DNA from 4 places in the Nocardia sp. NBC_01329 genome. Region 2 is predicted to be linked to each of the others. Evidence: riboswitches for the same ligand, from Rfam matches in the RefSeq annotation. Region 2 holds a riboswitch; each other region holds the start of a gene.
What was found. A riboswitch is a leader RNA that binds a small molecule or an ion and turns the genes downstream of it on or off. The one in region 2 is predicted to bind cobalamin.

Region 1 (5,265 bases), 2.9 Mb from region 2:
TACCGATCGGCGGCGGCGCGTGATCGCCGCATCTGCGGCGGCACCTGGCCCGACGCGGGTATGGTCCAGTGATGGTCGACCAGCAAGTGCGTGTACCGGACCTGTCCACACGGCCGCACGAACTCACCGTGGAGCGTGTGATGACCGCGTCACCCGATCTCCTGTATCTGGCGTGGACTCAGGGGTTCGATATCTGGTTCGCGGAGCCGTCTTCGGTCCGGATGCGGCCCGAGGTGAACGAACCGTTCTATTTCGAGACCCTGCACGAGGGGCGTATCCGCCCGCACTACGGCCGCTTTATCCGCTTGGAACCGGGACGACTGGTCGAAATGACCTGGGTAACCGGTGCCGGGGGTACCGAGGGTGCGGAAACCGTGGTCCGGGTGGAGTTCGTCAAACAGCCGCGCGGTATCCGGCTGCGGTTGCGGCACAGCGGTTTCACCGATGAGGCCGCACGCGACAGGCACCGGGAGGCGTGGCCCGCGGCACTGGCCCGTCTCGACGAACGCACCGCTGCGCCGGGCTGAGGGTACGAGTAGGTTCGAATCGAACTCACAACGAATCATCGTCGAAAGGATCGTGATGCCCACACGTACCGCGCGCACCGCATGGACCGGTGGTCTGCAGGACGGCTCCGGCCAGGTCGAGCTGGTCAGCTCGGGGGTCGGCAAGTACGAGGTGTCCTTCCCCAAGCGGTCGGCCGATGACGCCGACGGTACGACCAGCCCCGAAGAGTTGATCGCCGGTGCGCATTCGTCCTGCTACGCGATGGCGCTGTCGAACGAGATCGCCCAGGTCGGTGGTACGCCGCAGAGCCTGGACGTATCGGCCGCAGTCACCCTGGGCCCCGATCCGGCGGGCGGTTTCCGGATCAGCCGGATCGCGCTGACGGTGCGCGGCCGGGTGTCCGGGCTCGACGAAGCCGGTTTCGCGGCCGCGGCGGCCGCCGCGAAGGCAGGCTGCCCGATCAGCAAGGCGCTGAGCGGAGTGGACGACATCACACTCGACGCCGCCCTGGAATCCTGATCGCTGTCCCGGGCCCCGCACGGGGCCCGGGATCATGCCGCTTCGTATCGTTCGGCTCCGGGCCCGGCCCGGAACCAGCTGCGCGCGGCCGGTGTATACATGGCGGGGATCGCGACGAATACCGCACAGAGATGTCCGATTCGGGTGAGCGCTACAAGGACGGTCGTTGCGCTGAGGTCGGTGAACACGTCCGTGCCCGAAGCCGCGAACATGCGAATGGGCTCCACCACCAGTGAAGCCGTCCCGATCACTCCGATCCCGGCGGTGAGCAGGACCCGCGCCCACCGGTCACCCCGCGACATTCGCCAGGCGACAGCGAGCACCACCCCATAGACCACGCTCCTGAACAGCCAGTTGCCCGCGAGTGAGCCGATATCGGCCGCGTTGTCGGTCAACAGGCCCACGCTGTGTACGACAGTTTCGGCGACACCCCAGCCGACGGCCGCCATGAGCGCGACGAAGGCTGTGGTGACGGCCGCGGGCCGTGCGGCGATTGTGTTGTCCCGGTAAACGAGTGCGGTGTCGTTCATACACCGACCCTGCCCGGCCGCAGCTACGGCCGGGATCACCCGGGCGTAGCAGCGACCTCCGGTACCGCCGTACTACGGCGAGTGCTCCATTCGGTGAGTGCGGCGAAAGCGAGTCCGATACTCACCCACAACGTGGTGGATACCGCCAGCGAGGCGGCCCGGAACTCCCACAACAACGTCGCGGGGAAATCGGCGCCCACTTCGTTCACCCCGGGCAGTAGTACGTAACCGACTGTGACGACGAGTCCGAAACCCGCCACCGCGGCGATCAGCCGGAAGGATTCCGGCTGCGCCCGCAGCGCTTTCCAGAGGTAACCACCGACCGCGACGGCCACCAGACCCAGCACCACCGCGGCCACCCACAGCAGGGTTCGGTCGTTGATCGTCTCCGGATCGCCCACCGCCGGTGGGTTCGCCGGGTACTTGAAGAACGGCACCGCGACCACCGCGACCCACCCGGCCAGGCCGAGTCCCAACACGAGCCGCCCGCCGGACAACGAGCTGAACCGCCGGACGTAATGCGCCGCGGTCGCGACGATCACGCCGAACGCCATACCCGCCAGAGCGCTCGCGAGGAACTGCCCGAACCTCTGCCAGGGCCTGCTCACCACGGCCTCGTCCCCATGCGTATGTTCGGTGCTCACTTCGTGCGCGACGCCGGAATCGTGGGAATGCTCCGCGGGGGGAGCCGCCGCCTCCTCGATGGCGATGGCAGCGTCGACCGCGGGTTCACCGACGAAATTGCCGACGACCCCCGCGAGGAGACCGGCGATCAGACCGGCGAGCAGACCACGGAGCAACAGAGCACCGAAGGATCCGCTCAATGGCATGGAACACCCAGCAGATGGCGACCGTCGTGCATGAGCTCGTGCACGAACATTCCGCTGCGCGATACGGCACCTTGGTCGAACCCGACCAGATACAGCGTCAACAACGCCAGCAGGACGACTCCGACGGTGACGAGCACTGTCGCCGATGTGTCGGCGGCCCTGCTCGGGACATGGGCTATGGCCATGATCGATCCTCCTCATCCGGATGATCGCGTCCGGTTCGCGAGTTCTGCGCAGGTGCCGGTGTCTGGCTCTGCCCACCCGATGACGGCGTGGACATCACAGTGGCGCGACCGCTCCGGGTTCTCACCGGATTACCGCGTCACCTCCGCTTTCACCTCGAACCTTGACACCAGCAGCGACCGGTCGTCAATATGCCCGGGCATAAGCACTGGCCACGCCACTGTGTTCGGTGGCGTGGCCAGGTGGGTCCGGCAGGATCAGGAGGCGGGTTTACCCGCTACATCGAGCACTACCTCGAATTCCAGCAGTGAGGCGCCGGTGGCGACAGGTTTGTTCTGCTGCCCGGCGTGTGCCTCCTTGGCCGGGCCGTCGCGCCACGCCGCGAAGGACTCCTCGGAATCCCACTGGGTGACGACGAAGTACCGGTTCTCCCCGGCGGTGGGCCGCAACAACTGGAAGCCGAGGAACCCGGGGGAGTTCTCGACCGCGTGCGCGCGGTGGGCGAACCGCTTCTCCAGCTCCGGACCCGCGCCCTCGGGGATCTCGATCGCATTGATCTTCACAACAGCCATGCCCCGAGCTTAGGGCTGTGTTTATTTGCCCCGCCTTCGGCGGGGCGGTCGGGGCCCTCGTGACCCCGGTTCTTCACTCCGGCGCTCAGTCGCTGCGCTCCATCGCTCTGTCGCTCCAGAACCGGGGCGGGCCCCGACCACGAATGGTGACCGTCCGGAGTAGGCGAAGGTGCAGGAGTGCGCTTCGACCGGCCTGGAGAGGTTCACGGCATTGTCGGTGCTCTACAGTCGCCGATCGTTGTACGGCCTGCTGCACGCGCTCGGTCGCTGCGCTCGTTCGCTCTGATGCGCCTATAGATTTCAATCTGGTGGTGTGGGTTGGTTGGTCAGGGCGTGGTAGACGTCTCGGGCGATGAAGCGTTGAGGCGCGTCAGGGCCGACGCCGCTCCAGAACCCGGGGACTCGACTATGGAGGTGGTAATCGGGCAGAGCCACGGGCGATCTGGGCGCAGCGACGAACCCGGACCGGGGCGCGCGGTGGTTGTCGCTGTGCCGGCCTGTGGAGGGTTGTGAATAAACTCGGCCCGGTGTTGCACGACGAAGGTGGGGCCGGGGCCCCGATACTGCTGCTGCACGGACTGATGGGCAGTGCCCGGACCTGGCAGGACCAGGTCGTATGGCTGCGTGACCACGGCCGGGTGTTCACTTTCGACGCCGCCGGCCACGGGCGGCCTGCTCCGGACGAACTCGCCACCGACGCGTTCGTCGCCGATCTCGCCGAAGCCACCTCGGGTATCGCCGAGCCGATGACCGTGATCGGCCATTCGATGGGCGGCCTGCACGGATGGGTTTTCGCGGCCACGTATCCGAGCCGGGTGCGCGCGCTGGTGGTCGAGGATATGGCCGCCGATTTCACCGGGCGTACGGCCGCGCACTGGGCCGCGATGGTCGAAGCGTGGCCGCAGCCCTTCCCCGACGAGGAAGCGCTGCTGGCGCATTTCGGGCCGGTCGCGGGACGCTACTTCCTGAATTCGTTCGAGCGCGGCGCGGACGGCTATCGGTTACACGGGGAGGTGGCCACTTTCCGGGCTATCTCGGAGGAATGGGGCACCCGCTCGTTCTGGCCGGAATGGGGGCGGCTCACCGTGCCCACCCTGCTGCTCGAGGGCGAATACACGATCACCCCGGCGGGCCAGATGCGCCGGATGGCCGAACTGCATCCCGCTGCCGAGCACGTCTTGATACCCGAGGCCGGGCATTTGGTGCACGACGATCAGCCGGCGCGCTACCGGGTCGAGGTCGAGCGTTTCCTCGCCCGGCCCCGGCGGACCGCCGTCGAGAGATGAGCGGCCGTCCTCAGCCCTCGCCTGCCAGCGCGAACCGTCCGTCGTCGGTCTGTTCGATCAACCCGTCGACCAGCAGTGAATCCAGCGCGCGGTCGCGCTGGCCGGGGTCCCGAGTCCAGGCGAGGTCCAGCCGGACACGTTCCACCGGTGCGGGCGCGGCCCGCAGTACGTCGAGGAGCCGCCCGCGTGCCTGCCGGTCCGTGCCCTCGTACTTCTGCGTGCGGCGCGTCGATTCGGTGACCGGCCGGCCCGCGGCGACCCACGCACAGCGCGGCAGTGGACAGCGCGTGCAATCCGGGGTCCGCGCGGTGCACACCGTCGCGCCGAGTTCCATCAGCGCTGCCGAGAACACCGCCGCCCGATCGACCCGTCCCGGCAACAGCGCCTCGGTCTCCCGCAGATCGCGCGTGGCCGGATTACCGGCCTCACCGCGACCGTGCACGGCTCGCGCCACCACCCTGCGCACATTGGTGTCCACCACCGGTACCCGCTGTCCATAGGCGAAACAGGCGACCGCGCGCGCGGTGTACGCGCCGATCCCGGGCAGTCCGAGAAGTATCTCCACATCGTCGGGCACCGCGTCACCGTGCTCGGCGGCCAGCACCTGCGCGCATTCATGAAGTCGCAGGGCGCGGCGCGGATAGCCGAGTTTGCCCCAGGCCCGGAGTACCTCGCCCGCGCTCGCCGCCGCCATGGCCGAGGGCACCGGCCAGCGCTGCACCCACTCACGCCAGATCGGTTCCACTCGCGATACGGGTGTCTGCTGCAGCATGATCTCGCTCATCAGAATCTGCCAGGCGCTCACCTCGGGCCGCCGCCACGGCAGATCCCGGGCCGC
Region 2 (5,265 bases):
TCGCTCGCGCGCCCCGTTCCCCGAAGGGACTGTTCTGATGACCGGCCTGCTCGCAGCCTCGACCTCCGCTGCCGACAAGCGGTCGGCCTTCCGTACCGGACTGGGATCCGGAAAGATCCAGCGGTTCCCCGGCGCGTTCAACCCGCTGGTGGCCGAGCTGATCCAGGAGATCGGGTTCGAGGGCGTCTACGTCTCCGGTGCGGTGCTCGCCGCCGATCTGGGATTACCGGATATCGGGTTGACCACGCTCACCGAGGTGTCGGGGCGCGGTCACCAGATCGCGCGCGTCACCGACCTGCCGGTACTCATCGACGCCGACACCGGATTCGGTGAACCGATGAGCGCGGCCCGCACGGTCACCGTCCTCGAAGACGCCGGGATCGCCGGCTGCCACCTCGAGGATCAGGTGAATCCGAAGCGGTGCGGTCATCTGGACGGCAAGGCCGTGGTGCCCACCGAGGAGATGCTCCGTCGGCTGCGTGCGGCGGTATCGGCCCGTCGTGACCCGAACTTCGTGATCTGCGCGCGTACCGACGCCGCCGGGATCGAAGGAATCGAGGCCGCGATCGAGCGGGCGAAAGCCTATGCCGACGCGGGCGCTGATCTGATCTTCACCGAAGCGTTGTACACACCAGCGGAGTTCGAGAAGTTCCGCGCCGCTGTCTCGACTCCGCTGCTGGCCAATATGACCGAGTTCGGTAAGTCCGAACTCGTCCCGGCCGCCACGCTGGAATCGATCGGCTACAACGCGGTCATCTATCCGGTCTCCACCCTCCGGCTGGCGATGTACGCCGCCGAGGCGGGGTTGCGTGAGATCTACGCGGAGGGAACGCAATCCGGCCTGCTGGATCGAATGCAGCCGCGCAGTCGCCTCTACGAGCTGTTGCGGTACGAGCGCTACAACGAATTCGATTCCGATGTATTCGATTTCACGTTGGGAAGGAACCAGTGATGACGGACATCGCGATACCGACCATCTACAAGGGTCTGGCAGGCGTCGTCGTCGACACCACCGCGATCTCGAAGGTGGTGCCGGAAACGAACTCGCTGACCTATCGCGGCTATGCGGTGCAGGATCTGGCGGCCCATTGCAGTTTCGAGCAGGTGGCCTACCTGCTCTGGTACGGCGAGCTGCCGACCGACACCGAACTCGAGCGGTTCCAGCAGCAAGAACGGGCCTCGCGCCGCGCCGACCGGTCGCTGCTCTCACTGGTGGCGAAAATGCCCGACACCTGTCATCCGATGGATGTGGTCCGGACGGCGATCAGCTATCTCGGCGCCGAAGATCCCGCCGAGGACGATAATTCGGCCGAGGCCAACCGTGCCAAGTCGTTGCGGATGTTCGCGGTCCTGCCGACCATCGTCGCGGCCGATCACCGCCGCCGCCGTGGCCTCGATCCGATCGCGCCCCACTCTCATATGGGTTACGCCGAGAACTTCCTCGATATGTGCTTCGGTACGGTGCCGGCACCGGAACTGGTGAAGGCGTTCGAGGTGTCGTTGATCCTGTACGCCGAGCACAGTTTCAACGCCTCCACGTTCGCTGCCCGGGTGGTCACCTCGACCCTGTCGGATATCTACAGCGCGGTCACCGCCGCCATCGGTGCGCTCAAGGGGTCGCTGCACGGCGGAGCCAACGAGGCCGTCATGCACCATATGCTCGAGATCGGCGACCCCGGCCTGGCCGAGGCGTGGCTGCGCGAGAAGCTGGCGAAGAAGGAAAAGGTGATGGGTTTCGGCCACCGGGTCTACAAGAACGGTGACTCCCGGGTGCCCACCATGAAGAAAGCGTTCCTGGACATCGCCGCGGTCACCGACGGGCAGAAGTGGGTGCAGATGTACGAGGCACTCGAGCGAACCATGGACGAGGCCACCGGGATCGCGCCCAATCTCGATTTCCCCACCGGGCCCGCCTACCACCTGCTGGGGTTCGATATCGAGGTGTTCACTCCTGTTTTCGTGATGAGCCGTATCACCGGCTGGACCGCTCACATCATCGAACAGGGCGAATCCAACGCACTGATCCGGCCGCTGAGCGAATACGTTGGCGTCTCCCAGCGCCCGGTCGTGGCCTGATACCTCGACTCCAGCCCTTGTCGCGAGCTGCGGTAACGCGTCGATGAGGGGCTGACGAGCGGGATCCCTCGATTCCCCTCTGCGCGAGTGGGTCACGACGGGGGGATGAGATCCCGGTAACGTCATTCGCGGTGCAGGGAACACCGGTGTGAATCCGGGGCTGTCCCGCAACTGTCACCGAGGAGCGATCCGCCATGCGTGGCCACGACCTACCCGGGTCGGAAGGCCGGTGGAGATGCGTCGATCCGGGAGCCAGGACACCTGCGCCGCGGTTTCGGGATACACCCACGAGGATGGCTATGGACAACTTGACAACGGGCCGATCCGGTATCGGCCGTCGGCGAATGCTGACCGGGACGGCAGGGCTGCTCGGGCTCACGGCTCTGGGCGGCGTTCCGATACTGACAGCCTGTGGCACCGGTGCGCCTTCCGGTCCGCCGACCGGCCCGCCGCAACCGGGTGGCCGGCTGCGGTCGGTGATCGCGGGCCGTTCGGCGATCGCCGATGTGCTCGATCCGCATGAGGCCGGAAGTTCGGCCGGTGGCGCGGTGTCGAAGAATGTCTGGGACAGATTGGTCGCGTACAACAACGATCTCACCCTGCGATACCGGCTCGCACGTTCGCTGGAACCGAATGCCGACGGCAGCGTCTGGCGGATCCAGCTGCGGCCCGGAGTGGTCTTCAGCGACGGTTCGCCGCTGACCTCCCGTGATGTGCTGTGGAGTTTCGAGCGGATGCTCGATCCCGCCAGGTCGTCCTCCGGTGATCTCGCCATGGTCGATATGGCGCGAACGAAAGCCGACGGTGATCTGACGGTTGTGGTGGCGATGCAGACACCGATCGCGGATTTCGGTTCGGTGCTCGCGGGATGGTACTGCTACATCGTCAAAAACGGCACCGCCACCATCGACGAGCGCACGCTGTCGGTGGGGACCGGTCCGTTCGCGTTGGCCTCCTGGTCTCCTGGGGACCGCACCGTGCTGCGCCGCAACGACCGCTACTGGGATGGGCGGACCCACCTGGACGAGGTCGAGATCATCCAGATCGCCGAGACCGAGGCACGAATGAACGCCTTCCTGTCCGGTGAGGCGGATGTGGTGCACGAGTTGAGCTATCTGCAGGCCCGGAACTTGGAGAGCGATCCCACCGCGATGGTGATCGTGCCGCCGGAAGGGTTGATGGGCGCTTTCCAGATGCGCGTGGACCTGCCGCCGTTCGACGATGTGCGCGTCCGGCAGGCGATGCGGCTGGCCGTGGACCGGCAGGCGATGGTCGATTCCGTCTACTACGGCTACGGGGAGGTAGGCAACGACATCTACGGCAAAGGCGCGCCTTTCTACAACGACACCCTCCCGCAGCGCCCCTACGATCCACAGCGGGCCCGCGAACTCCTGCGCGCCGCCGGGAAAGCGAACCTCGAGGTCACCCTGCCGACCGCCGACGGTATGCCGGGGATGGTCGAGTCGGCGACCTTGTTCGCCGAGCAGGCCAAGGCCGCCGGGATCACCATCCGGCTCGAATCCACCCCGGCCGACACCTACTTCTCGCAGGTCACCGGCAAACGCCCGCTGACCCATATCGGCTGGTGGAACTACAGTCTCGACTATTTCTACGGCCAGACCGGCACCGGTTCGTCACCGAGCAACGGCACCGGATGGCGGCGACCGGCCTGGGACGCGAAATTCGCGGCGGCACGGGCCGCGATGGACCCCGACCGCCGCCGCGGGTTGTATTTCGAACTGCAGGAAGAACTGTGGCAGGAGGGCGGCTACATCCTGCACAGCTTCGCCAAGCGGCCCGACGCCGCACGCAACAATGTCGGAGGAATGCGGGCCGGGGTCCCGGGTACCGACGATTGGGCGAACTACGCCACCACCTGGCTAGCGGCGCGCGGCTGAGGGCCGGCGTGCTGCGCTATTTCCTACGGCGAGCAGCTGCCGGGGCGGGTGTGCTGATCATCGTCACCGTACTCGTTTTCGGGCTCTTCGAACTGCTGGATTCGGATGCGGCGGTGGTGATCCTGACCCGGCAAGGAGCAGGTGATCCGTCGCCGGAGCAATTGGCGGCCCTGCGGGCGGAGCTGGGACTGGACAGGCCCGCGCCGATCCGGTTCGCCGAATGGGTGTCCGGATTCCTGCGCGGCGATCTCGGAAAATCGCTGATCTCGGGTCGTCCGGTGGACGACGTACTGTTCGACCGTCTCGCGAACAGTGCCGCGCTGGCGGTGCTCACCATCGTGCTGCTGATCCCGCTGGCGCTCGGCCTGGGGCTACTGGCCGGGTCGCGGGCGGGCTCCCGGACCGATCGGGTGATCAGCGTCGCGGCACTGGCCCTCGAAGCGGTACCTTCGTTCGTCCTCGGCGTACTGCTGGTCGCCGTGATCGCATTGTCCCTGCGGCTGCTGCCCGCGGTTTCGCTGATTCCCGCAGGTACCAGTGTCTGGGACCGGCCGCAGGTTCTGGTCCTGCCGGTGGCCTGTCTGCTCCTGGGTTTGTCGCCGCACCCGGCGCGGATGGTTCGGGCGCAAACCGCTGGAGTCATGGCCTCCGAGTACATCCGGACCGCCCGGCTGAACGGTGTCGGCGGGATCCGGTTGATCCTGCGGCACGCCGCCCCCAACGCCGTCTCCGCCTCCGTCCACCCACTCGCGGGCTCGGTAGTGGGCTTGGTCGGCGGCATCGCCGTCGTGGAAACGCTGTTCTCCTATCCAGGAGTGTCGAAGGAGTTGCTGATCGCGATCTCGGCGCGGGACTATCCGTTCGTCCAGTCCGCCGCCGTCCTGCTGGCCGCATTCGGGATCGGCATCCACGTGCTCGCGGATATGTTCGCCCTGATGGTCAGCCCGCGGGCCCGGGCCGTGGTGGGGGAGGGCCGGTGGTGAGGAAAGCGTGGTGGTCGCTGGTCCTGGCGGGAGTGCTGGGTGTGGTCGTTTTCGGTCCACTGTTCGCGCCGTATTCGCCGACCGCACCGGTCGGCCCGCCGTTCCGGCCGCCGAGCCCGGCGTATCCGCTGGGCACCGATCTGGTCGGTCGTGATGTGCTGTCGCGCGTATTGCACGGGGGCTGGTCACTACTGGCGATCTCGGCGATAGCGCTCGTGATCGCCTACTCGCTGGGTCTGAGCCTGGGCTTGATCGCCGGACTGCGACCGCGGATGGACTCGTGGATCACGCGGCCGGTGGACGCGGTC
Region 3 (5,265 bases), 1.6 Mb from region 2:
CTTCTTCCATGCGGGCGGCACCTCCGTCGCGGCGATAGCAATGCTCCGCAAAGTCCGTGATGTGACCGGCGCATCGGTACAGGCTCGGCAATTCCTGTCCGCCCCGACGATCGGCGCCCTCGCTGCCGCCATCGACATCGCCCCTGTTCGCGACCAGAATTAGGAGTGGCCCGTGGCAACTACCGATGCCCGGACCGAGCAATCGGCCCACCTGCCTGCACGCAAACACCGCCCCAACGTCATCCTGGCCATTGTCCTGCTGTGCCAATTGATGATCGGGCTGGATGTCACTATCGTCAATATCGCGCTGCCCGACGTCCGCGCCGACCTGAACTGCTCCACTACCGATCTTGCCTGGGTATTCAACGCCTATACGCTCGCCTTCGGCGGCCTGTTACTGCTGGGTGGCCGGGCCGGCGACATCCTCGGCCGCCGTGTCTGCTTCGTGGGCGGAGTGCTCATATTCACCGTGGCTTCGCTCGCCGGCGGCCTGGCCACCGGCCCCGCCTGGCTCATTGCGGCACGAGTCGTGCAGGGTTTGGGCGGGGCCTTCGCCGCGCCGAGTGTGCTCGCCCTGATCGCGACGAACTTCGCGGAGGGCCCACGCCGCAACCGTGCGCTCGGTCTATTCTCCGCGATGTTCAGCGTCAGCCTCGCCACCGGACTGATCCTCGGCGGCATCCTCACCCACTACGCGAACTGGCGATGGGTGTTCTTCATCAACGTACCCATCGGATTGGCCATAGCCGTACTCGCACTGCTGTTCATCGATGAGACCGAACGCCGTCCCGGCCGCTTCGACATGCCCGGCGCTCTCCTGGGCACCACAGGCATCGGCGCTGTGGTCTACGGATTCATCCGCGCCTCCGCCCACGGCTGGTCCGACTCGCAAACGATCGGATTCTGCGCCACCGGTGCGGTGTTGGTCGCTGTGTTCGTAGTCAACGAGTCGCGCGCGGCACAACCGATCCTGCCGCTGCGGTTGTTCACCGACCGCAACCGGGCCGGCGCCTATATCAACATGCTACTGGTGCCGACCACCCTGTTCGACATCATCTATTTCATGACGCAGTTCCTGCGGGACATCCGCGGCTACAGTCCGGTGCGCACCGGACTCGCATTCCTGCCACTGACAGTCGCAGTCTTCGCGACCGTGTATGCCGTGCCACGATTGGTGCAGCGTTTCGGCACCAAGGTGGTAATGGTCGCGGGCGCCGCCCTGGCGACCGCAGCGATGCTCTGGCTCACCCAACTCCACACCGACAGCGGCTACCTGACAGCGGTGCTCGGCCCCCTACTGTTGGCCGGTATCGGAGTGGGCCTCACCACCGTCCCGCTGACGATCACCATCCTGTCCGGGGTCGCACCACAGGACACGGGCGCCGCATCCGGAGCACTACAGACCATGCAGTGGATCGGCGGCGGCGCACTCGGGTTCGCCGTACTGGTGACAGCATTCGGCACAGCGATTCGTGACATGGGCGGTGCCGAGGGCAACGACCTGCCACCCGACGTCCAGGCACACGGGATCGCCACCGCATTCGCCGCAGGAACCGGCTTCACCGCACTCGCCTTCCTGATCGCACTCGTTGTCATCCGCACGATCAAACCCCCCACCTCCCGCTGATGAAACCGGCCGCTTCATCATGTGCGCCACGCCACCGGAAGGCACGTCGACCGCGTCGAGCAGCTACGTAGGTACAGCCTGCCAGAAGCCGGCTTTATGGCCGGCGTGCCGGGTCAGGCGACGACGGCGCGCTGTGGCACGTCGACATATTGAACCGGCAACTACGTCGAGGTCTCACGCGGCCGACGGCTACCCGGCCGGGCTTCGTCGAGTTGCTGAACACACGGACCGACGAGGCCGGGAAAACCCCGAAGCACTATGTCCCGGCGCCTGTTTCGGGCGCCGGGACATGCCGCTACCGCGAATGTCACGGTGAGACGGTGGCCGGCTCCGACGTAGAAGTGGCGATAGGGCGGCGACCGAAGTACAACAGGCCGGCGGCGAGTGCGCCCACGAACAGCGCGACCGTCCCGGCGAGCAACCAGCCGACGCCGAAGTTGGCGATGATCGGAATAACGCCCGCAGTCACCAGTCCACCACCGAAGAACGGCTCCATGATCAGCTGCTTATAGCCGAAAGCCTGATACGCAGGGGTTTTCAGATCCGGGTCGACCACCCGCAGCAGAATCAGACCCGTGGAAGTCACACCCATCGCCTGACCGACATCGGCGACACCACGTTCGAACCAGAAATCGGGCAGCATCCGCCGCGCCAGGAATACGAACGCACCCACCGTCCAGACCAGACCGGTGACCGCCAGCAGGATGAACGGCCCCAGCGGCTGCTAGGGTGACGGCGCGCTGGTTACCGCCCGTCCGTGACGGGCGGTTCGTAAGAGGGAATCCGGTGGGAATCCGGAGCTGCCCCGCAGCGGTATGTGGAAACGACCGCGGTCATGAGCACTGGGCGCACAACCCGGGAAGCGACCGTCAGTAGGTGACGCCGTCCGGCATCGTGTCCACGAGCCCGAAGACCTGCCCGCGTGACCGAGCCGACGGCGCGGTCCCCTGTCGACTCCGAGGGAGCGGTTGACCAGATATGAGCTGCGCGGCGCGTGCATGCGTTCGCGCACCCCAGAGCGGGACGGCAAGGTAGCGCCGGTCCGATGAGAACTGTCAAGAGGCGGCGGCTGTCGGTCGCCGTGCTGGTACCTGTCCTGATCGCGGCGCTTGCGGTGGTCTCCGTCCTCGCGCTGGCACTGGGCGCGGCACATATCCCCTGGCGTGACACCGTGTGGTTCCTGTGGGCCGAACTCACCGGCGGCACCGTGACGGCCGGCGATGTGGCGAACTATCGGATCGTCGTCGACTCCCGGCTGCCCCGGGTGTTGTTGGCGGCGCTCGTCGGGGCCGGTCTCGGCGGGGTCGGGCTGCTGGTACAGGCCATGGTGCGAAACGCGCTCGCCGACCCCTACGTTCTCGGAATCTCCTCAGGAGCATCGGTGGGCGCCACCGCGGTCGTACTCTTCGGAGCCTTCGGCGCGCTCGGCATCTACGCACTCTCCACCGCGGCCTTCGCCGGGGCACTCGGCGCCACGCTGCTCGTGTACCTGATGGCGCGGTCGGCCGCCGGGCTGGTACCGCTGCGGCTGGTCCTCACCGGCACCGCCATCGGCTACGGCTTCTCCGCAGCGACGACGGTGCTGGTATTCCTCGCCCCGCACGGAGATGCCGCCCGCTCGGTGATGTTCTGGCTGCTCGGGAGCTTGGCCGGAGCGACCTGGCAGATGGTTCCCCTGGTCGCCGCCGTGGCCGCGACCGGACTGACGGTCATCGCCGTGTATGCACGACACCTCAACGCACTGTCGATGGGCGACGAGGTCGGCGCCGCACTCGGGATGAACGCCTCCCGCTTCCGGCTGTTCCTGTTCGTCGCCTCCGCCGCGATGACCGGATGCTTCGTCGCGATATGCGGGGCAATCGGCTTCGTCGGACTCGTGGTTCCCCATATCGCCAGGCTGCTGGTGGGCGCCGACCATCGGCGACTCACCATCGTGACACCGCTGCTGGGCGCGGTATTCCTGGTGACCGCGGACCTGTTGGCACGGACACTCATCCCACCGCAGGAATTACCCCTTGGCGCCATCACCGCGGCGGTGGGAGTCCCCGTATTCGTGCTGTTGATGCGACGCCGCGGCGCACTGGTGGAGCACGGCTGATGCGCGTCGACTACGAAAGCGTCACGGTCGAGTTCGACGGCACGAGGGTCCTCGAGTCGGTGACCCTGGCTGCCGAACCGGGACAGTTCATCGGCGTCGTGGGCCCGAACGGCAGCGGTAAGTCCACCCTGTTGCGCTGCCTCTACCGGGCGCTGTCACCGGCGACGGGACGAGTCCTGGTCGACGGGACGAATATCTCGGCGATCAGCATGCGGGAGAACGCCCGTCAGGTAGCGGCGCTGACCCAGGATACGAACACCCCGTTCGATTTCACCGCCGCCGAGGTCGTGGCCACCGGACGCCTGCCACATACCGCACTGCTGCGCGGCACACAGCGACGCGACCGGGAGATCTGCTCCGCGGCGATGGAATCAGCCGATATCGGTCAGCTCGCGACGCGCGGCTTCCTATCGCTCTCCGGCGGTGAACGCCAACGAGTCCTGATCGCGCGTGCGCTCGCCCAGCAGCCCCGAGTGCTCGTCCTGGACGAGCCGACCAATCACCTCGACGTTCATCACCAATTCAGCGTGCTGTCCGCGGCGCGAGGTCTGGGCATCACCGTGGTCGCGGCGCTACACGACCTGAACCTGGCCGCCCAGCACTGTGATCGGATCTTCGTCCTGCACAAGGGCCGGCTCGTATGTTCGGGCCACCCGAGTGAGGTGATCACCGCGGAGGTGATCACTCGTTGGTTCTCGATCGGCGGCCATATCGTGATGCACCCCAGGCTGGGCGTCCCGCAGATCATCTTCGATGAGAAGGAACAATAGATGAGATCATCCCGGCTGATCACGGCGATCGCTGTCGCGTGCGTACTCGGTACGACAGCGTGCGGCGCCGAGGTGCAGGAGGCCCCGAAGAACGCGAGCGGCGAGTCGGTGACGGTCACCAACTGCGGCGCTCCGCTCACCGTCGACGGCGTTCCCGAGCGCGTGGTCACCAACGACACCGGGATCACCGAGATGATGCTCGCCCTCGGCCTCGCGGATCGACTGGTCGGCTACACCAGCTATCCCGGCAAGGAACGCGATATCGCCACCTCGCCGTGGCGGGCCGATTTCGAACGCGTTCCACCGCTGGGTGACGCCTTCACCCGCGAGGTCGTCCAGGCCGCGGCCCCCGATTTCGTCTTCGCCGGCTGGAACTACGGGTTCAAGGAGTCCACGGGTCTCACCCCGGACTGGGTGCGCTCGATCGGCGCGGTGCCCTATCAGTTGACCGAGGCCTGCCGGCAACCCGGAACGAAGCGCCGCGGGGTGATGGAACCGCTCGACGCCCTGTATACGGACCTGACCAACCTCGGCGAGATATTCGGCGTGCGCGACGAGGCGGACGAACTTATCTCCCGATACCGTGACCAGGTCGCCGCAGCCGCGGACGGCGCACCTGCCGGACAGGAACCGGCCCGCGTTTTTCTGTTCGACAGCGCGACACCGGAACCGTTCACCTCGGGCCGTACCGCCGCGCCGTCACAAATCATCCGTGAGGCCGGTGGCACCAATATCTTCGACGATCTCAACGACTCGTGGACCACGACCTC
Region 4 (5,265 bases), 830 kb from region 2:
TCAATGCCGGCGAAATCGATGTACTGGTCTGTACGACGGTCGTCGAAGTCGGCGTGGACGTACCGAACGCGACGGTGATGGTGATCGTGGACGCCGACCGGTTCGGGGTGAGCCAGCTGCATCAGTTGCGCGGCCGGATCGGCCGCGGTGCGCATGCCGGGCTGTGCCTGCTCGTCACCGATGCCGCGCCCGGTGGTCCGGCGATGACCAGGCTGGAGGCCGTCGCCGCCACCACCGACGGATTCGAGCTCTCGGTGCTCGACCTGCGGCAGCGGCGGGAGGGCGATGTGCTCGGTGCGGCACAGTCGGGGACGACGCGGTCCCTGCGACTGCTCTCGTTGCTCGACGATCTCGAAGTCATCGCCGCGGCCCAGGAACTGGCGCGCGCGCTGGTCGAACAGGATCCCGGGCTGACCGGGAATCCGGGCCTGGCGGCGATGATGCACGCGGCCGTCGACTCCGAACGCCTGGAGTACCTGGCCAAATCCTGATCGACCGGCCCTGCCGCACGAGCTCGACCCGGCAGTCGCGCCGGTCGGGCTCGACGAGGTGCCACCCGGCACCGGAGTCCCGCGGGATCCTCGATCTCGCCGGGGAACCGTGCCGGACGGCCCGGCGTCAAACCTGGCAACGGTATAGCCGAGGGGAAAGGGGCCGGGGCCATGGAGGAAAGGCAGAGATGCCGGGCGGTGCGGCGGTCGCTGTCCGCGCCGGCGCGATTGCGGCCGGTGCTGCGGATGACGCAGACCTGTCCGCAGTGTGTGGCGCGGCGGACGAAACGCCGGGAACCGGGGGCGGGGGAACTGGAGAGCTGAACGGCCCGGGTCGCGCCGTGTGACGCGACCCGGGCCGGAGATTCACCGCACGCTACGGGCAGCGGCCACCATATTGCGCAGGGAGGCTTCCACCTCGGCGGGGCCGCGGGTTTTCAGACCGCAGTCGGGATTGACCCAGAGGCGTTCGGCCGGAACCGCTTTCAGCGCCGCGCGCAGGGACGCGGTAATTTCTTCGACGCCGGGGACCCGGGGCGAGTGGATATCGTAGACACCGGGCCCCACCCCGGCGTCGAAGCCCGACGCGTTCAGATCGTCCAGAACCTCCATATGTGATCGGGCGGCCTCGATCGAGGTCACGTCGGCGTCCAGTCCGGCGATCGCCTCGATCACCTCGCCGAATTCCGAATAGCACAGGTGCGTGTGGATCTGCACGGAGTCGGCCACCCCGGAGGTCGCCAACCGGAACGCGTCCACCGACCAGTCCAGGTACGCCCGCTGATCGGCGGTGCGCAGTGGTAGCAGTTCACGCAGGGCCGGTTCGTCGACCTGGACGATCCGGATACCGGCGCTCTGCAGATCCACCGTCTCGTCCCGGATGGCCAGGGCAACCTGCCGAGCCGAGTCCGCCAGGGGCTGGTCGTCGCGGACGAAGGACCAGGCCAGGATAGTGACCGGACCGGTGAGCATGCCCTTGACCGGTTTATCGGTGAGCGACTGCGCGTAGGTGATCCAGTCCACCGTCATCGCGGCGGGGCGGGAGACATCGCCGAACAGGATCGGCGGGCGTACGCAGCGAGTGCCGTAGGACTGCACCCAGCCCAGTTCCGTGGCCGCGAATCCGTCGAGCTGTTCGGCGAAGTACTGCACCATATCGTTGCGTTCCGGTTCGCCGTGTACCAGTACATCGAGCTCCAGCTTCTCCTGGAGCGCGATGACCTCGCTGATCTCCGCCCGCATCCGCCGCACATACTCGGCTCGGTCGATCTCGCCGGAGCGCAGTGCCGCGCGGGCCAGCCGGATCGCCGAGGTCTGTGGGTAGGAGCCGATAGTGGTGGTGGGCAGGGCGGGGAGCCGCAGCCGATCCTGTTGCAGGGACCGGCGCTGTTCGGCGGGCGCCCGCCGAACAGCATCCGGGCCCAGTGCCGCCAGCCGCGCGCGTACCTGCGCGTTGCCGATCCGCGGATCGTCTCGGCGGCTCGCCGCGGCGGCGCGAGCAGCCGCCAGTTCCGCTGCGACGGCCTCGGTCCCGGAATTCAGACCACTGGCCAGCACCCGCACCTCGGCGGTCTTCTCGGCACCGAAGGCGAGCCAGGAACGCAGCGCGTCGTCGAGCCGGGCCTCCACCGCCAGCGAGTAGGGGACGTGCAGCAGTGAGCACGAGGTGGAGACCGCCAGAGACCGCACACTGCCCAGCAGTGCGGCCAGTGTCGACAGCGCGGCGTCCAGATCGGTGCGCCACACGTTGCGGCCGTCGACCACACCCGCGACGAGCAGTTTGTGTGCCAGTGCGGGAATCGCCGCGACCGCGGCGATATCGGCACCCGCGACCAGATCGACCGCGATACCTTCGATATCGGTCCCGGCCAGAGCATCCAGCGCCGGCCCCGGATGGCCGAAGTAGGTGGCGACCAGGATGGCCGGGCGGTTCTCCGATTCCGTCAGTTCCGTGTAGACGTGACGCAGTGTCGCTATCTCGGCCTCGGTGAGATCGGTGACCAGAGCGGGCTCGTCGAGCTGCACCCACTTCGCCCCCGCTTCGGCCAGCAGCCGCAGCAGCTCCCGGTACAGCGGGATCAGTTCCCCGACGCGGTCCAGGGCCGCCCCGCCGGTGGCCTTGGCGAGTTTCAGGAAGGTGACCGGCCCGATGACCACGGGCCGTGCCGCGACGCCCGATTCGATCGCCTCCGCCACCTGCTCCAGCAGATCGCCGGGATGCAGAGTGAAGGTCGTCTCCGGACCGAGTTCGGGGACCAGATAGTGGTAGTTCGTATCGAACCACTTGGTCATCTCCAGCGGTTCCACCGATTCGTTGCCGCGGGCGGCCGCGAAATAGCGGTCCAGCGGATTCTCGATATCGGCCACCCGGGTCGGCAGGGCGCCCAGTAGGGCGGCCGTATCGAGCATCTGGTCGTAGTAGGAGAAGGTGCCGACGGGGATCGAATCCAGGCCGGCGGCAGCCAGCTCGGCGTACTGATCGCGGCGCAATGCGCGCCCGGTCTCGTGCAGCTGCGCCGCGTCGATGCGCCCGTTCCAGTAGGACTCGATCGCGCGTTTGAGCTCCCGGCGCGGGCCCACCCGGGGAAGTCCGAGAACCGTTGCGGTGAACGGGCTCTGCGAAATAACAGTCACGGTGTTCTCCAGTGCTGAAGTTCGACGGCCATCGCCGTTCACGGACGCACGGCACCGATGAGACCCCGGACGACCCGGCCGCAAGGGCAGGTCGAAATGTCAGCACTGGTGGCGGCGCCTGATCCACGAGGCGGTGGCCACCGGATACGGCGTACCCGGTACAACCGGCAGGTCTTCGGACTCGCGGGCACCGGCCGTTACGGCCGACCTACTGGCCGTCGCTTCCCAGGCTGTACGGCCCAGTGCTGATGACGGCGGTCGTTCCTGCTCACCGCTGCGGGACAGTTCCGGATTCCCACCGGATTCCCTCTCACCCGCGTATTGCGGGCTTCGGCGCCGGGGGCGGACGTTCGGGGCTCCTCGTCGTCCGGCCGGCGGACCAGCTGCGTGGACCACAATAACGTGGACGCGCCGAGCTGCCCAGGGCGGTCCGGACGGTGCCCGGTCGCATTCGGCTTCGCATACCTTCGCAAGATCGGCCGAGCGCCCTGGACTGGCGGGATATCGCGGCGGCGGAGGATACGTACAGGCCTGGGTCGTTGTCGGTGAGATATGACGGTGCTATGAACAAGACTTCGCAGCGTTGCCATACGCGCTTGTGAAGATCCTGCCAAGTGGACTTCGCTGTCGATCCTGGATGCGGCGCCGGGTACGTTGGTTCAATGTTCTCGAAAGTCTTGGTTGCCAACCGCGGCGAAATCGCCATCCGAGCCTTCCGCGCGGCATACGAGCTCGGTGTCGGGACGGTTGCCGTCTTCCCGCACGAAGACCGCAATTCGGTCCACCGCCTGAAGGCCGACGAGGCATACGAGATCGGGGAGGAAGGCCATCCGGTCCGCGCCTACCTCTCGGTCGAGGCGATCATCGAGGCCGCCGAGACAGCGGGTGCCGACGCGATCTACCCGGGGTACGGGTTCCTGTCGGAGAATCCGGATCTGGCCGCGGCATGCGCGCGGGAGGGGATCACCTTCATCGGCCCCTCCGCCGAAGTCCTCGAACTGGCCGGTAACAAGGCGCGCGCGATCGCCGCGGCGAAGGCGGCCGGGCTGCCGGTGCTGAATTCGAGCGCGCCCTCGGCCGATCTGGCGGAGCTGCTCGCGGCGTCGGAGTCCATGGAGTTCCCGATATTCGTGAAGGCCGTCGCCGGTGGCGGCGGGCGCGGAATGCGCCGGGTCGCCGAGCGGTCCGGACTGCGGGAGGCGATCGAGGCGGCTTCGCGCGAGGCGGAGTCGGCATTCGGCGATCCGACGGTGTTCCTGGAGCAGGCTGTGGTCAATCCGCGCCATATCGAGGTGCAGATCCTGGCCGATACCCAGGGCAATGTCATGCATCTGTTCGAGCGCGACTGTTCGCTGCAACGGCGGCATCAGAAGGTGATCGAGCTGGCCCCGGCGCCGAACCTGGACCCGGAACTGCGGGACCGGATCTGCGCGGACGCGGTGGCCTTCGCCCGGCAGATCGGGTACAGCTGCGCGGGCACCGTGGAATTCCTGCTCGACGAGCGCGGCAACCACGTGTTCATCGAGATGAACCCGCGGATCCAGGTGGAACATACGGTGACCGAGGAGATCACCGATGTGGACCTGGTGCAGTCCCAGTTGCGGATCGCGGCCGGCGAGAGTCTGGCGGATCTGGGGTTGAGCCAGGACAAGGTCACCATCCGGGGCGCGGCCCTGCAGTGCCGGATCACCACCGAGGATCCGGCGAACGGTTTCCGTCCCGATACCGGCCGCATCACCGCGTACCGCACCCCCGGCGGCGCCGGGATCCGGCTCGACGGTGGCGCCAATCTCGGCGCCGAGATCGGGGCCTACTTCGATTCCATGCTGGTCAAACTCACCTGCCGGGGCCGGGAATTCCCGGCCGCGGTGGCCCGTGCGCGGCGTGCGCTGATGGAGTTCCGTATCCGCGGCGTCACCACCAATATCCCGTTCCTGCTCGCTGTCCTCGACGACGAGGATTTCACCGCGGGCCGGATCACCACGTCGTTCATCGACGAACGGCCGGAACTGCTGGCTACGCGTGAGCCGGCCGACCGCGGCACCAAGATCCTGAACTACCTCGCCGATGTGACCGTGAACAAACCGCACGGTGCTCGGCCGACCGCGGTGTATCCGCACGACAAACTGCCCGCGATCGA

Region 1: another riboswitch for cobalamin. It lies ahead of OG405_RS24070 (CbtB domain-containing protein); the one in region 2 lies ahead of OG405_RS08470 (ABC transporter substrate-binding protein).
Region 3: another riboswitch for cobalamin. It lies ahead of OG405_RS15305 (FecCD family ABC transporter permease); the one in region 2 lies ahead of OG405_RS08470 (ABC transporter substrate-binding protein).
Region 4: another riboswitch for cobalamin. It lies ahead of metE (5-methyltetrahydropteroyltriglutamate--homocysteine S-methyltransferase); the one in region 2 lies ahead of OG405_RS08470 (ABC transporter substrate-binding protein).

Annotation. Positions count from the first base shown of each region.
Region 1 is NZ_CP108381.1:5,293,718-5,298,982, reverse strand. It holds gene OG405_RS24090 (SRPBCC family protein) at 72-527, shown strand; gene OG405_RS24085 (OsmC family peroxiredoxin) at 583-1,026, shown strand; gene OG405_RS24080 (hypothetical protein) at 1,059-1,556, opposite strand; gene OG405_RS24075 (CbtA family protein) at 1,592-2,386, opposite strand; gene OG405_RS24070 (CbtB domain-containing protein) at 2,377-2,571, opposite strand; cobalamin riboswitch at 2,608-2,756, opposite strand; gene mhuD (mycobilin-forming heme oxygenase MhuD) at 2,827-3,141, opposite strand; gene OG405_RS24060 (alpha/beta fold hydrolase) at 3,669-4,427, shown strand; gene OG405_RS24055 (A/G-specific adenine glycosylase) at 4,438-5,265, opposite strand, start outside.
Region 2 is NZ_CP108381.1:1,808,504-1,813,768, forward strand. It holds gene prpD (2-methylcitrate dehydratase PrpD) at 1-38, shown strand, start outside; gene prpB (methylisocitrate lyase) at 38-952, shown strand; gene OG405_RS08465 (bifunctional 2-methylcitrate synthase/citrate synthase) at 952-2,076, shown strand; cobalamin riboswitch at 2,174-2,361, shown strand; gene OG405_RS08470 (ABC transporter substrate-binding protein) at 2,376-3,974, shown strand; gene OG405_RS08475 (ABC transporter permease) at 3,983-4,957, shown strand; gene OG405_RS08480 (ABC transporter ATP-binding protein/permease) at 4,951-5,265, shown strand, end outside.
Region 3 is NZ_CP108381.1:3,407,441-3,412,705, forward strand. It holds gene OG405_RS15290 (long-chain-fatty-acid--CoA ligase) at 1-163, shown strand, start outside; gene OG405_RS15295 (MFS transporter) at 173-1,627, shown strand; gene OG405_RS15300 (hypothetical protein) at 1,935-2,300, opposite strand; cobalamin riboswitch at 2,352-2,563, shown strand; gene OG405_RS15305 (FecCD family ABC transporter permease) at 2,673-3,725, shown strand; gene OG405_RS15310 (ABC transporter ATP-binding protein) at 3,725-4,495, shown strand; gene OG405_RS15315 (ABC transporter substrate-binding protein) at 4,496-5,265, shown strand, end outside.
Region 4 is NZ_CP108381.1:975,910-981,174, forward strand. It holds gene recG (ATP-dependent DNA helicase RecG) at 1-491, shown strand, start outside; gene metE (5-methyltetrahydropteroyltriglutamate--homocysteine S-methyltransferase) at 858-3,125, opposite strand; cobalamin riboswitch at 3,275-3,478, opposite strand; gene OG405_RS04590 (pyruvate carboxylase) at 3,788-5,265, shown strand, end outside.